DNA from 2 places in the uncultured Zoogloea sp. genome. Region 1 is predicted to be linked to the other one. Evidence: predicted binding sites of a transcription regulator. Region 1 holds the regulator's gene; the other holds the start of a gene.
The links. Region 1 encodes sigma-54, which starts transcription at its own class of promoters, with help from an activator protein. Its sites were predicted from a motif close to TGGCACGCTTNCTGCTNA; they were not measured.

Region 1 (7,711 bases):
AACTTCCGCCAGTCGCGCAAGAAGATGCCTCAGCGATCCCCATCGGGATCTGGAGAAGTTAGAGCTTATGGATCGCCCACCCAGCCTCCCGTGCACGTCTGAGGGATTCACCGTGACTGTCTCCCCCTGTCAGACGGGGATCACCGGAGCATGCCACGATGAATGAGCGTGCCGCCACCCGGTGCCTGCTGTATGCAGACGTGGCAGGTCGTGTCCGTTTGTCCGTCAAGCTGGGTGAGGCGGAGGCTGGCTACGCCGTCGAGCGTTGCCTTAACCGCATGTCCCGCTGCGCGGAGGCCTATTCGGCCGAAGGGCTGGAGCTGCGTCCGGAAGTGATTGTTGCCCGTTTCGGCGATGCAGATTCTGCCCTGCTGGCGGCCCGCGAGATGCGCGAACGGGTACGGGCGCTGCCGCCGATGAGCGGCATCAAGCTGGTGCTGCGGGCCGGGGTGGTGCTGGAGTCCGAAGGGGGCGACGAAGAAGGCGCTGCGGAGAAGATGGCCGCCCGCCTGGTGGATGGCTGCAATCCCGACACCATCACCGTCTCCGAGAGCCTTTCCGAGCTGCTCTCGCCGTCCATGCGGCGCCTGCTCGGCAAGCTCGACGACGCAGCCAGCAACGCACCCTTTCCGGCGCTTGAGCTGGGCAACGCGCCGCCGCCCACGCCGGCCGAGCTCCGCCAGGAAGCGATGCAGTCGGTCAGGCAGCTGCGGGTCAGTTTCCGGGGCCAGAAGTGGGTCATCGATGCGGCCCATCCGACCTTGCTGTTCGGTCGCGAAACCGGCAACGACATCGTCGTGTCCGACCCGCGGGTTTCCCGCCAGCACGCCCGCATCGAGCTGCGCAACGGCATGTTCTATCTGGCCGATTCCAGCACCAACGGCACTTACCTGCTGGAGGAGGGGGCGGCGGAGCACTGCATCAAGCGCGGCGAGTTCGCGCTGTCCGAGAAAGGCCACATCGGCTGCGGTTTCTCGGTGGGTGACAACATGTCCGACGCGGTGGCGTTCGCCCTCGACTGATCCTCGGCGGCAGGCGCAACCCAGTGAAAAGGGCCCTCAGCGGGCCCTTTTCTGTCATGGCGCCGGGGCGTTTCAGCCCTTCAGACAGGTGCTCATGAACTTCTTGCGATCATCGCCCTTCAGCACCTTCTCGCCGGCCTCCTTGTTGCAGGCCTTCATCTTTTCCTGCTGCGGGGTGCCCTTGGCTTCGGCGGCGGCGGGTTTGGCGGAGAGGCATTCCTTCATGAAGGCCTTGCGCTCGTCGCCCTTCTTGTCGGCGGCGGATGCGTTGCATTCCTTCATCTTGTTCTGCTGGGTGGAGGCCGCGAAGGCGGCGGGTGCCAGACCGGCGGCAAACATCGAAACAGCGACACTCAGGATCAATTTTTTCATCTGGCCACTCCTCGTATGGGCGGGTTGTCGGAACTGCAACATCATCATAAACGGTGCTTGGGTGAATCCGTTGACGGCCCGGTCCGCCGGGGCGGTCGGATGCCGTGTCTTTTGGTTAAAAGCCGCCGTCTTCCATTGCCCGACGCTGGCGGTCGACGAACTCCTGGGTCGAGTCGATGCCCCGCAGCAGCAGGATCGTCGAGCGCACTGCGGCTTCCAGGAGCACCGCCAGGTTGCGGCCGGCCGCCACCGGCAGCACGACGCGGCGGAGCGGCACGCCGAGGATGAGCTGCTGCTCGCCTTCGAGGGACAGGCGTAGGGGATCCTGGTCGCCGGGCTGGCGGCGCTGGAGGTGGACCACCAGCTTGAGCTTCATCTTCCGCCGGCAGGCGGTCTCGCCGAAGATCGTGCGGATGTTGAGGATGCCCAGGCCGCGCACTTCGATGACGTCCTGGAGCAGGGCCGGGCAACGGCCTTCGAGGACGGTCGGGGCGATGCGGGAGAACTCGACGATGTCGTCGGCAACCAGGCCATGGCCCCGGGAGATGAGTTCCAGGGCGAGCTCGGACTTGCCGGCGCCCGAATCCCCGGTGATGAACACGCCCAGGCCCAGCACGTCCATCATCACCCCGTGCAGGGCGACCCGTTCGGCGAGTTTGCGCGACAGGTAGCTGCGCAGCAGGTCGATGACGTTGGCCGCCGGCAGTGGGCTGGCGAAGAGGGCCACGTCTTCGTTGGCGCAGACGGTGCGGATCAGGCTGGGGATGTCTTCGTCGTCGGCGACGATGATGGCTGGCGGGCCGTAGGAGAGGATCTCGCGGACATGGTGGATCACCTTGTCGCGGGTCTGGCGGCGGGCCCAGGCGAGCTCGGACGAGCCGAGGATCTGCAGGCGGTCGGGGTGGATCAGGTTGAGGTGGCCGACCATGTCGGCGGGCCAGATGCGGTCTTCGGAGACCGAGATGCGGGTGTCGAGGCTGCCGCAGATGTGGCGCAGCCTCAGGCGGTCGAGGTTGTCGTCAAACAGCCGCGCTACTGTTGTCTGGCGCATCGCTGCCCCACTGGGCAAAGAGGGAGTGGGCCGCGAGGGCGTCCGGGGCGGTCAGGAGCTGATCGCGGAAGCTGCGATCGCTGAACATCTGGGCGAGTTCGGAAAGGAGCTGCAGGTGGTGTTCGTTGGCCTGTTCGGGCACCAGCAGCACGAACAGCATCGAAACGGGGCGGCCGTCCGGGGCGTCGAAGGGGACGGGTTCGGCGAGACGCATGAAGGCGCCCAGCGCGTCCTTGAGGCCCTTGATGCGTCCGTGGGGAATCGCGATGCCCTGCCCGAGACCGGTCGAGCCGAGCTTCTCGCGGGCAAACAGGCTGTCGAAGACGGTGCTCCGGGCGATGCCGTGATTGTTCTCGAACAGCAGGCCGGCCTGCTCGAAAGCACGCTTCTTGCTGCTCGCCTCGAGGCCGACGACCACATTGGCTGGAGGCAGAAGTTTGGCGATGAGGTTCATGGGCGGGACGCTCCTGTACGCGGTGGGACCGGGACAGGTTTCCGGGAACGAATCTGGAAAATCCGGGGGCGGGTGCCGCCGGGGCCGTTGTGTCAGTTGGGGCGCATTATAGCCACAACGGTCCCGGGGAGAAGGGGATTACTTGGGGCCGAAGATCAGGATTCGGCGAGGTGCTGCTTCAGGGAGTCATGGCCGTGATCGGAGGCCTTGTCCTTGTACTTCAGAACCTGGCGGTCGAGCTTGTCGGTCAGGGCGTCGATGGCGGCATACATGTCGGCATCCTCGCTCTCGACGTGGATGTCCTTGCCACGCACGTGAACGGTGACTTCGGCCTTCTGACGCAGCTTTTCCACCGAGAGGATCACGCCGACGCTGGTGACGTTGTCGAAATGACGGATCACGCGATCGAGCTTGGAGGTGACGTATTCGCGGATGGCCGGCGTAACTTCGACGTGATGCCCCGTGATGTTGAGGTTCATGGTTCTTACCTTTCTGTCAGATGGTTTTGCGCAGACTGACCGGCGGGATATCGAGGGACTCGCGACACTTTGCGATGGTCCTGCGTGCCACGACGATACCCTGCTGGCCCAACAACTCGGCAATCTTGGCGTCGGACAAGGGTTTCTTCTTGTCTTCCGCGGCTACCAGCTGGCGAATCAGCGCCCGAATCGCCGTCGAGGAAGCCGCCCCACCGGTGTCGGTGGCGACGTGACTGCCGAAAAAATGTTTGAACTCGAAAATGCCTCTTGGTGTGGCCATGTACTTCTGGGTGGTCACCCGCGAGACGGTGGACTCGTGCAATTCCAACTGTTCGGCGATTTCACGCAGTGTCAGAGGGCGCATCGCCACATCGCCATAATCGAAGAACTGACGCTGCCGGTCAACGATCGCTTGCGACACACGCTGGATGGTGTCGAAGCGCTGCTGAACGTTCTTGATGAGCCAGCGGGCTTCCTGCAGGTGATTGGACAGGGAGCCACTGGCGCCGCGGTTGTCCCGCAGGATCTGGGCATAAAGCTGGTTGATGCGCAGCTTGGGCATCGCATCCGGGTTGAGGTTAACAACCCAGGTGTTGCGGACCTTGCGGACGATGACATCCGGAACCACGTAGCGGATGTCGGACTGGGCGAAGCGGGCGCCGGGCCGGGGGTTGAGGTCGAGGATCAGGGCGTGGGCTTCGCGCAGCTCGTCGTCGGTGCAGCGCAGGGCGCGCTTGAGCTTGAGGTAGTCGCGGGCGGCGAGGAGTTCGAGGTGTTCGGCGACGATGGCCAGCGCCAGCTCGCGTTCGCGGCTGGGCGGCAGGGCGCGCAGCTGCAGGCCGAGGCATTCGCCGATGTCGGCAGCGCCGATCCCGCAGGGGTCGAGGCTCTGGATGTGGCGCAGGGCGATCGTGAGGTCGTCCAGATCCACTTCGAGCTCGGGCGGGAGTAGCGGAAGGAGGTCTTCGAGGGCCTGGCTGAGGTAGCCGTCGTCGTCGAGGGCCTCGATCATGAAGCGGGTGAGGGCGCGATCCCGGTCGGACAGCTGGGTGAGGGCGATCTGGGCGTCCAGGTGGTCGCGCAGGGTGGTGACCGTGGCCTGGAGATCCTGGAAATCGTTGTCGTCATCATCGTCCCGCGAGCCGCTGCCGGAGCCCTGCCAGTCGCCGCCTTCGGCGAAGTCGAACTCCCGGTCGGTGTCGCGCTCGCGCTGGTCGGATTCGCGGGCCTGCTCCTGCTCGCGCTCATGGGCGGCCTCGCTGCCGGCGGGGGCGGCCGGGCCGGGGGCTTCGAGACGGCTGGAGCCGAGGTTCGATTCCGGCTCGTCCCGCTCGATCATCGGGTTCTCGAGGAGGATCTTCTCGATCTCCTGGTTGAGCTCGAGGGTCGATAGCTGCAGCAGCTTGATGGACTGCTGTAGCTGCGGGGTGAGCGCGAGATGTTGGGAGAGTTTGAGCTGGAGGCTGGGCTTCATGACAACAATGATGCCTTAAAGCCGGAAGTGCTCGCCGAGGTAAACCTGACGGACCTGTTCATTCCGGACGATGTCTTCCGGGCGGCCGCTGGCCAGCACTTCCCCGGCATTGATGATGAAGGCGCGGTCGCAGATGCCGAGGGTTTCGCGGACGTTGTGGTCGGTGATGAGGACGCCGATGCCCTTTTCCTTGAGGAAGCGGATGATCTTCTGGATGTCGATCACGGCGATCGGGTCGACGCCAGCGAAGGGCTCGTCGAGGAGGATCAGCCGCGGGTCGGAGGCGAGGGCGCGGGCGATCTCGCAGCGCCGGCGCTCGCCGCCGGAGAGGGAGATCGCGGTGTTGTCGCGCAGGTGTTCGATGCCCAGCTCGCCGAGGAGCTGTTCGAGGCGTTCGGCCATTTCGGCCTTGCTGAGCTTCTGCAGTTCGAGCACGGCCTGAATGTTCTCGGCCACGGTGAGCTTGCGGAAGACGCTCATCTCCTGGGGCAGGTAGGACAGGCCGAGGCGGGCGCGCTGGTGGATCGGGCGATGGGTCAGCACCTGGTCGTCGAGGGTGATCTCGCCGCCATCGGCGACCACCAGGCCGACGATCATGTAGAAGCAGGTCGTCTTGCCGGCGCCGTTGGGGCCGAGCAGGCCGACCACTTCGCCACTGCCGACGTCGAAGGAGACGTCGTGGACGACGGTGCGGGCCTTGTACTTCTTGCGCAGGTTGCTGACTTTAAGCAGGCTCATCGCCGGGGTGTTCTTTCAGGACTCTACGAATGATTTCGGTCGAGAAGCCGCGACCTTGAAGAAAACGCGCCTGGCGCGCCCATTCTCGCGCGTCTGCCGGTGCTGCGGCGAACTTTCGGCGATGGATGTCGCAGGCGCGTTCGAATTCACTTTCCGGACAGTTGTCGGCAATGGCCAGGCCGATCTGCTCGGCGTCGACGCCGCGCCGGGCGAGCTCGCTCTTGAGCCGGGAGGCGCCGAAGCGGGCCGCCTTGGCGCGCACGTAGGCATCGGCGAAGCGGGCGTCGGAGAGGAGGCCAAGCTCGACCAGACGGTCGAGTTCGGCGCTCACCTCTTCCTCGCTGCCGAGGGTGCCCAGCTTGCGGGCGAGCTCGGCGCGGGAATGCTCCCGCTGGGCCAGGCAGCGCAGGGCCCGCTCATGCAGACTGGTGGCCATGGACGACGGTGTTTCCTGCCGGAGACGTTCAGGCTGCCGCGGCGGGGGCGGCGGGCGTGATCACGGCCATCTCAGGCAGCCCGACGGCGACGCGGATCTTGTTTTCGATCTCGCGGGCGATGTGCGGGTTGCTCTTGAGGAATTCGCGGGCGTTGTCCTTGCCCTGGCCGATCTTCTCGCCGTTGTAGGCGTACCAGGCGCCGGACTTGTCCACGAACTTGTGCTGGACGCCCAGGTCGATGATCTCGCCCTCGCGGGAGGTGCCTTCGCCGTACAGGATGTCGAACAGGGTTTCGCGGAACGGGGGCGCGACCTTGTTCTTGACGACCTTGACCTTGGTTTCGGAGCCGATCACCTCGTCGTTCTTCTTGATGGTGCCGATGCGGCGGATGTCCATCCGCACCGAGGCGTAGAACTTGAGGGCGTTGCCGCCGGTGGTGGTCTCGGGGCTGCCGAACATCACGCCGATCTTCATCCGGATCTGGTTGATGAAGATGACCAGGGTGTTGGTGCGCTTGATGTTGGCGGTGAGCTTGCGCAGGGCCTGGGACATCAGGCGGGCCTGCAGGCCGGGGAGCTGATCGCCCATCTCGCCTTCGATTTCGGCCTTCGGGGTGAGGGCTGCGACGGAGTCGATCACGACCACGTCAACGCCACCGGAGCGCACCAGCATGTCGGCGATCTCGAGGGCCTGTTCGCCGGTGTCGGGCTGGGAGATCAGGAGGTCGCCGATATTGACCCCGAGCTTCTGGGCGTAGGTGACGTCCAGCGCGTGTTCGGCGTCGATGAAGGCGGCGGTGCCGCCGAGCTTCTGCATTTCGGAGACGACCTGGAGGGTGAGGGTCGTCTTGCCGGACGATTCGGGACCGTAGATTTCCACGACCCGGCCGCGGGGCAGACCGCCGATGCCGAGGGCGATGTCGAGGCCCAGGGAGCCGGTGGAGACGGTCTGGATGTCGCTTTCGACTTCGCCGTCGCCCAGGCGCATGATCGAGCCCTTGCCGAACTGCTTTTCGATCTGGGAAAGCGCGGCGGCGAGGGCCTTGGCCTTGTTGTCATCCATCTGTCGTGATCCTTGTAAAAAGGGTTTTGGAGATTATGGCACAGAGTTTGCGTGCGGGTGATCGCGCGTCGTCACGAGAGGTATCGGAGCGAAGAAAGTCGCGCAGACTGGTATTTTATACAGTTGCAGCGGAACGTCTACCGGATTTGCCAAGACCTTGATGCGGATGGGATTTCAGGCGTAGCGGCGGATGAGTTCGGTGAGGGCGAACACCACTGCCTGGCGGCGGACGGCCTCCCGGTCGCCGTCGAAGCGGCAGGTGGCGGTCTGGGGGGATTCGCCGGTCCGGCCCCAGCCGAAGCACACGGTGCCGACGGGTTTGTCGGCTGATCCGCCCCCCGGGCCGGCGATGCCGGAGATCGACAGGGCGAGGTCGGCCTCGGCCCGTTCGAGGGTGCCGCGGACCATCGCCGCGGTGGTCGGCTCGCTGACCGCGCCGTGGCGGGCGAGGGTCATTGGCGAGACGCCGAGCAGCGCGCACTTGGCGTCGTTGGAGTAGGTGATGAAGCCGCAGTCGAACCAGCCGGAGCTGCCGGCGGTGACGGTGACGACCTCGGCGACCCAGCCGCCGGTGCACGATTCGGCGGTGGCGAGGCGCCAGCTGCGGGCGGCGAGGTGGTCG
Region 2 (7,711 bases), on a different contig from region 1:
TTGGCGGCGAGCACCACGGCGCGCTGCATCGGCTTGACGCCGTAGCGGTAGATCAGGCGCTGGGCGGCGCTGGCCAGCATCACGCCGGGCAGGTCGTTGTTGTGGAAGACGGCGGGCTGCTCGAAGGCGCCGCTGGCGACCACCACGCTGCCAGCGCGCATCTTGACCATGCGCTCCGCGCTGACCAGCGGAATCCAGTGGTCCTTGTAGTAGCCGGCGGCGTAGGTGGCGGTGACGACCCGGATGCGCGGCTCGGCGGCCACGCAGGCGAGGAGCTCGGCGTGGGTGCGGCGGCGGGTGGCGTCGTTGCCGAGCTGGTAGCCAGCGGCGCCGCCGATGCGGGCGTTCTCGTCCACCACCACCACGTCGGCGCCCTGGGCGGCGGCGGCCAGTGCGGCGGAGAGGCCAGCGGCACCACCACCGATCACCAGCACGTCGCAGAAGTCGTAGGCCTTGGGGGTGCGCTTGCGCGGGGCGCTGACATCGACGCGGCCGAGGCCGGTCATCACCCGGAACATGCGCTCCCACATGGGGAACAGGCGCTTGTTGTGGAAGGCCTTGTAGTAGAAGCCCACCGGCAGGAAGCGCGACAGCTTGCCGAGCACGCGGCCCTTGTCGTTCTCCAGCGAGCCGAAGGTGTTCACCGCAGTGAGATCCATCCCGGCGACCAGCGGCGTCACGTCGGCGCGCAGGTTGGGCATGTCGCCCCACTGGTGGATGGCGTTGGTGTCGTGGTTGGCGAGGGACAGCACGCCGCGGGGCCGGTGATACTTGAAGCTGCGGCCCAGCACGCGGACATCGGCACCCCACAGGGCGGTGGTGACGGTGTCGCCCTCGTAGCCCTTGTAGGTGCGGCCCTCGAAGCGGAATTCGACGGAGCGGGAGCGGTCGATCCATTCACCGCTGATGGCAGGCAGTCGCATCAGGCTTCTCCCTCGTAAAAGTAGGTACGCACGACGACGTCCTTCTCGGTGTCGCGTTCGGCGATGAACCAGGTGTTGCTGGGGGTGTGGCACCACCACTCGCGCTTCACGCCGGGGGCGCCGTTGCGGTTGAAGACGTAGTCGGCCCAGGTGGCGTCGTCGCAGGCGGCGGGGTCGGGCATCGGCCGGACTTCGCCCCAGTAGAAGAACTCGGAGACGGGGCGCGGTCCGTTCAGGGGACAGGTCAGGATCTTCATGGTCGGAACCTCGCTTAGTGGCCCACGCTCGCCGCGCCCTTTTCGCCGGTGAGGGCGTAGTTGCGGAAGCGGTCGAGGGAGAAGCCGGTGATGAGCGGATGGTTGGTGTCGGTGGCCACCGTGTGGGCCATGGTCTTGCCGCACACCGGCGTGGCCTTGAAGCCCCAGGTGCCCCAGCCGGAATCCAGGTAAAAGCCTTCCACCGGCGTCTTGCCCATCACTGGGGCGAAGTCCGGCGTCATGTCGGCCATGCCGGCCCATTGGCGCATCACCTTCACGTTGGAGAGGAAAGGGAACATCTCGAGCATGTGGGTGGTGAGGCCCTCCACGAAGTCCAGCGTGGAGCGGGTGCCGTGGAGCTCGTACGGATCGAGGGAGGCGCCCATCACCAGCTCGCCGCGGGCCGACTGGCTGATGTACACATGCAGGCTGCCGGAGACGAGGATCGGGTCGAGCCAGGGCTTGACCGGCTCGCTGACCATCGCCTGCAGCGGGTGGATGTAGATCGGCGACTTGATGTCCACCATCTTGAGGATGCGCGGGGTGGAGCCGGCCACCGCACACAGCACCTTGTTGGTGGCGATGTAGCCGCGGGAGGTCTGAACGCCCTTGACCTTGCCGCCTTCCACGTCGATGCCGAGCACCTCGGTCTGCTGGTGGATCTCGACGCCGCGCTGGTCGGCACCGCGGCCGTAGCCCCAGGCCACCGCGTCGTGGCGGGCCACGGAGCCCGGCGCGTGGTACAGGGCGCCGAGGATGGGCGCGTGGCCGCTGCAGGTGATGTCGATCATCGGGGCGGCTTCCTTCACCACCTCCGGGCCGACCACTTCCGAGGCCACGCCGTAGTGCTTGTTCACCTCGGCGCGCCAGCGCATGGTGCGCAGGGCCGAATCGGTGTGGGCCAGGGTGAAGTGGCCGCGGTTGGCGTAGAACAGGTTGAGGTCGAAGTCTTCCGACAGGTCCTGCCACAGGCGCACCGACTCGTCGTAGAACTGCACGCCCTCGGGGGTGAGGTAGTTGGAGCGGATGATCGTCGTGTTGCGGCCGGTGTTGCCGCCGCCGATGTAGCCCTTCTCGAGCACGCACACGTTGGTGATGCCGTGCTCGCGGGCCAGGTAGTAGGCCGCCGCCAGGCCGTGCCCGCCACCGCCGATGATCACCACGTCGTAGCTCGGCTTGAGCTCGGCGTGGGGGGTGAACATCCGCGGCTCGGGATGTTTCTTGTTGAGCGCAAAGCGCAGGAGACGCCAGGGCATGGTGGATTCCTCAGTCTCGGTTCGGGGGTGCCGGGTTGCGCTGCGCTAACCCGGCCTGCCTCTTGGTTACGTAGGTCGGGTCAGCCCGCAGGGCGTAACCCGACAAATGCGGCTCAGCGGAACACCACCGTCTTGTTGCCATGCACCAGCACCCGGTCTTCCAGGTGGTAGCGCAGGCCGCGGGCGAGCACGGCCTTCTCGATATCCTTGCCGTAGCGCACCAGGTCGTCCGGGGCGTCGGAGTGATCCACGCGGATCACGTCCTGCTCGATGATCGGGCCCTGGTCGAGCTCGCTGGTCACGTAGTGGCAGGTGGCGCCGATCAGCTTCACGCCCCGGGTGTAGGCCTGGTGGTAAGGCTTGGCGCCCACGAAGCTGGGCAGGAAGCTGTGGTGGATGTTGATGATCCGGCCCGGGTAGTTGGCGCACAGCTCGGGCGACAGGATCTGCATGTAGCGGGCCAGCACCATCACGTCGCCCTCGGCCTCGTTGAAGAGCTGCTCGACCTTGGCGTAGGCGGCGGGCTTGTTGTCGGGCGTCACCGGCACGTGGTGGAAGGGGATGCCGTGCCACTCCACAAAGCCCCGGAAGGTCTCGTGGTTGGAGATCACGCAGGGAATGTCGATGTCCAGATCACCCGACTGCCAGCGGGCGAAGAGGTCGTACAGGCAGTGCTCCTGCTTGGAGACGAGGATCACCACGCGCTTCTTGCGGGCGCTGTCGCTGATCGACCAATCCATCCCGAACTCGGCGGCGATGGGGGCGAACTTCTCCTGAAACTCGCCCAGGCCGAACGGCAGCGTGTCGGCCAGGATTTCCTGACGCATGAAGAAACGGCCGGCTTCGGCATCCGCGTGGTGGTTGGCCTCGGTGATCCAGCCCTTGTTGTGGGCCAGGAATCCGCTCACCGCGGCGACGATGCCGACCCGATCCGGGCACGAGAGGGAGAGGGTGTAACGACGATTCGACGACATGTTCGCTGCTCCGCTGGAAAGTTCATACAACGAATTATTTTTGAACATAGTGCATCTTCGATAACTGAGTGTCAACTATTTTTCTCAGCAGGAAACATATGGCGTGTGCAATAATCGCCCCAGCCTGTTGAGGGGAAATTCCATGACCGAAAACCAAGACACGACCAGCCTCGAGCGCTACCTGGGCAACACCATCCGGGATCTGCGCCAGAAGCACGGGCTGACCATCGCCGACGTGGCCAACCTGGCCGGCATCAGCCGCGGCATGCTGTCCAAGATCGAGAACGCCCAGACCGCCACCAGCCTCGACACCCTGTCACGGCTCGCCAACGCCCTCGGGGTGTCCATCTCCACCCTGTTCCGCGGCTACGACGTGCGCGACGGCAGCGCCCAGCTGGTGAAGGACGGCGAAGGGATGGAGGTCGTCCGCCGGGGCACCAAGAGAGGCCACACCTACCACCTGCTGGCCTACGACCAGGGGCCCACCAAGGTCTTCGAGCCCTTCCTGATCAGCATCGACCACGCCTCCGAGACCTTCCCGATCTTCGAACACCCGGGCACCGAGTTCATCTACATGCTCGAGGGCGAGATCGAGTACCGCCACGGCCAGAACACCTACGTGCTCAAACCCGGCGACGCCCTCACCTTCCGGGGCGACGTGCCCCACGGGCCCGAGAAGCTCAACCAGGTGCCGATCAAGTTCCTGTCGATCCTGATGTACCCGGCCGGCGGCGAAGACTGACCACCATCCGGTACGCTGACGAATCGGGACGCCCACAGGCGTCCCGATGTCGTTCAGGGCGCCCTCCGCTCAGAGGTGGTAGGCCGATTCGCCGTGGGCCGCGTGATCCAGGCCCTCGCGCTCGTCCTCTTCGCTCACCCGCAGGCCGATGGTCATGTCGATCAGCTTGAAGCCCAGGTACGACACCACGCCCGACCACACCACCGCGGTGCCCACGCCCCAGGCCTGGGCGATCAGCTGCGCGCTCATGTCGTAGGGCGCAACCGCGTTGGCCACGTAGTCATAGACGCCGGTGCCGCCCAGCTCCGGCGCGGCGAACACGCCGGTGAGCAGCGCACCGAGGATGCCGCCCACGCCATGCACGCCGAACACGTCGAGGGTGTCATCCACGCCCAGCATGCGCTTGAGGCCATTGACGCCCCAGTAGCACACCACGCCGCCCAGGAGCCCCATCACGATGGCGCCCATCGGCCCCACCAGGCCGCAGGCCGGGGTGATCACCACCAGGCCGGCGATGGCGCCGGACACCGCGCCGAGCATCGACGGCTTGCCCTTCAGCACGGCCTCGATCACCGTCCAGGAGACGGTTGCCGCACAGGTGGCGACCAGCGTGTTGAAGAAGGCGAGGCCCGCGGTGGCGCCGGCTTCCAGCGACGAACCCACGTTGAAGCCGAACCAGCCCACGAACAGCAGCGACGCGCCGACCATGGTCATGGTGAGGCTGTGGGGCGCCATCGACTCGCGGCGATAGCCCAGGCGCGGGCCGATCATGAAGGCACCGATCAGCGCGGCCACGCCGGCGTTGATATGCACCACCGTGCCGCCCGCGAAGTCGAGCGCGCCCTTGCCGAACAGGAAGCCCGCCACTTCGCCCGCCTTCTCTGCAGCTTCGGCCGAGGTGTAGGCATCCGGGCCGGCCCAGTACCACACCATGTGGGCCATCGGGATGTAGGAGAAGGTGAACCAGATCACCATGAAGATCAGCGCCGCCGAGAACTTGATGCGCTCGGCGAAGCCGCCGATGATCAGCGCCGGGGTGATCGCCGCGAAGGTCAGCTCGAAGGCCGCGAAGATGTACTCCGGCAGCACCACGCCCTTGCTGAAGGTGGCCACCACCGATTCCGGCGTCACGCCCTTCATGAACAGCTTGTCGAAGCCGCCGATGAAGGCGTTGCCGTCGGTGAACGCCAGGCTGTAGCCATACACCGCCCACAGCACGCCGAGCAGACAGAACACGACCAGCGTCTGCATGAGCACCGACAGCATGTTCTTGGCGCGCACCATCCCGCCGTAGAACAGCCCGAGGCCCGGCGCGGCCATCATCACCACCATCATCGTGGCGGTGATCAGCCAGGCCGTGTCGCCCTTGTTGGGCACCGGCGCCGCAGCGGCCGCCTGGGCCGCCGCATCCGCCACCGCCGCGGCGGCAGGGGCCGCGTCCTCGGCAAAGCCGGGCACGGCAAACAGCATCCCCAGCAAGGGGGATGCACTGATGAGCAAGCGTTTCATCGTCTTCTCTCCTTACAGGGCTTCGTTGCCGGACTCGCCGGTACGGATGCGGATGGCTCTTTCCAGATCGAAGACGAAGATCTTTCCGTCGCCGATCTTGCCGGTGGATGCGGACTTCTCGATGGCGCCGATGGCGTCCTCGACGCGCTCGTCGGCCACCGCCATCTCCAGCTTCACCTTGGGCAGGAAATCCACCACGTACTCGGCGCCCCGGTAGAGCTCGGTGTGGCCCTTCTGGCGGCCGAAGCCCTTCACCTCGGTGACGGTGAGGCCGTGCACGCCCACCACGTTGAGGGCCTCGCGGACCTCGTCGAGCTTGAAGGGCTTGATGATTGCGCTAATGAGCTTCATGGGAGCGTCCTCCACGAAGCGGCGCCGGGGCGCACCGTACGACCGTTCTCTGCTGGCATTGCATGGCTGTACCTCCATTGCATGAAGTGAATAAATTTTTCACTACATGAAGCATGAGACGTGCCACGGCGCCAACACCCGGCTTAACGGGTTTTAACCACAGAGAAACAAAGATTAATGCACCGCAACACAGCGCACGACTGCTGCGGCGCACCAAAACGGGACGCAAAATCGGTGAGGAATGGACGCGGAGAAGGCGCGGAACCGCGCCCCGCGTCAGCCCGCGGGAAGGTGCTTGCCGGCTTCCCGCCGGGTGAGGGGCGACAGCACGCCGGCGTGACGGGCGAGGAAATCCCCCACCGCCGCTGGGTCGTGACGGGCGTAGTCGCGCAAGGCCCAGCCGATCGCCTTGCGGATGAAGAAATCCGGCTCCGGCGCCAGTTTCAGCGCGTAGCCGAACAGCCGCGCCACGTCGGTGTCGCCGCGCCAGCCTAGCTGATGGAGCATCGCGACGCGTCGCACCCATTTATCCGGATGCGCCACTGCCGCATCCATCTGCAGCGCCGCCTCGGCGGGCACCGGGCGCAACACGTAGCCCACCACCCCGGCCAACGCATCCACGGTGTCCCACCAGGCCTTGCCCCGGGCCAGCTCGATCACCGCCGGCACGTGGGACGCATCCAGCGCCCGCCACTGGCGGGCGAGCAGGTCGCTGCCCACGTACTGGCACTCCCGCTCCGGCTGCGCCCACAGGTCCGCAGCGATCGCCAAGAGCTCATCCGCCGGCCGCGCATCGCGAATGAACGGCCGCGTCAGCGCCCGCCGCACGGGCGTCTGAATGCCGAAGAACGCAAACTGACCACGCATGTAGGCCACCATTCCCTCCGCACGGGCGGGGTCGGCGTGGGCGGCAAGCGCGGTGACGATGGACTGGGCGACGGGATGCATGGGCAAGAAGGCCGCGTTGGCAAATTGATCCACGAGCAGTAAAGGCGTCAATCCCGCGCCGCACATTGGTTTCGCACCTTCAGACGCGTCGGCGCGCAGAAGACGCGAAGCCTACCCTGCCTGAATCAAGCCAGAAAACCAAAGCGCTTCAAACCATCCCGCACCGCCCAGCTGGCACGCGGCTGCGCGGAAACGAGCCCTGAAGCACCCCCGAGTTCGGGTTTTCAGATTGGGGGCATCGGCTTCCAGATCGAGCGACATACCCCCAATGATGCCCCCGGGCATCGCCCGCTGGCAGCAGAAAGCTCGGAACACTACGGACGCAAAAAAGGCCGGAACCCTTGATTTTGCTGGGTTTGCCGGCCTGATTTGGACTGCTTTGGAACATCTAATGGTGCCTTGGGCGAGACTCGAACTCGCACGGCTTTCGCCACTACCCCCTCAAGATAGCGTGTCTACCAATTTCACCACCAAGGCACTGCAGCAACCTGTTTGACGAGGAGCGCAGAAGGGCGTGAATTCTAGCTTAATCCTGAGCTTCGTCAAGGGGTGATTGCACGCCCCCGGCGGACGGCGCGCCGGCAGGGGTGGCCTGTGGTACCGTGGGAGACACGGCACGCCCGGATGCAGGGGCGGTTGTCCTGCCCCTGCCGGCCTTGATGCGCGCCGCCCCTGCTCGTCCGGAGACCCCATCCGCATGATCGACTGGCTACCCGCTCTGGTCAGAACCCTCGCCGCCGGCGATGCTGCC

Region 2: a site for sigma-54 is predicted at 6,121-6,138, ahead of Q0672_RS19645 (P-II family nitrogen regulator). Genes of this name have one in related genera too.

What each region holds. Positions count from the first base shown of each region.
Region 1 covers NZ_CALAYQ010000024.1:26,245-33,955, forward strand. Annotated here, with positions in the region: gene ttcA (tRNA 2-thiocytidine(32) synthetase TtcA) at 1-62, shown strand, start outside; gene Q0672_RS02355 (FHA domain-containing protein) at 159-1,022, shown strand; gene Q0672_RS02360 (PsiF family protein) at 1,095-1,394, opposite strand; gene hprK (HPr(Ser) kinase/phosphatase) at 1,510-2,445, opposite strand; gene ptsN (PTS IIA-like nitrogen regulatory protein PtsN) at 2,414-2,899, opposite strand; gene raiA (ribosome-associated translation inhibitor RaiA) at 3,055-3,378, opposite strand; gene Q0672_RS02380 (RNA polymerase factor sigma-54) at 3,395-4,852, opposite strand; gene lptB (LPS export ABC transporter ATP-binding protein) at 4,868-5,590, opposite strand; gene recX (recombination regulator RecX) at 5,577-6,026, opposite strand; gene recA (recombinase RecA) at 6,055-7,089, opposite strand; gene Q0672_RS02400 (CinA family protein) at 7,264-7,711, opposite strand, start outside.
Region 2 covers NZ_CALAYQ010000177.1:2,898-10,608, reverse strand. Annotated here, with positions in the region: gene Q0672_RS19675 (2Fe-2S iron-sulfur cluster-binding protein) at 1-923, opposite strand, end outside; gene Q0672_RS19670 (sarcosine oxidase subunit delta) at 923-1,180, opposite strand; gene Q0672_RS19665 (FAD-dependent oxidoreductase) at 1,195-2,436, opposite strand; gene purU (formyltetrahydrofolate deformylase) at 2,550-3,410, opposite strand; gene Q0672_RS19655 (XRE family transcriptional regulator) at 3,553-4,152, shown strand; gene Q0672_RS19650 (ammonium transporter) at 4,222-5,661, opposite strand; gene Q0672_RS19645 (P-II family nitrogen regulator) at 5,674-6,012, opposite strand; gene Q0672_RS19640 (DNA alkylation repair protein) at 6,289-6,960, opposite strand; tRNA gene Q0672_RS19635 (tRNA-Leu) at 7,353-7,437, opposite strand; gene xdhC (xanthine dehydrogenase accessory protein XdhC) at 7,658-7,711, shown strand, end outside.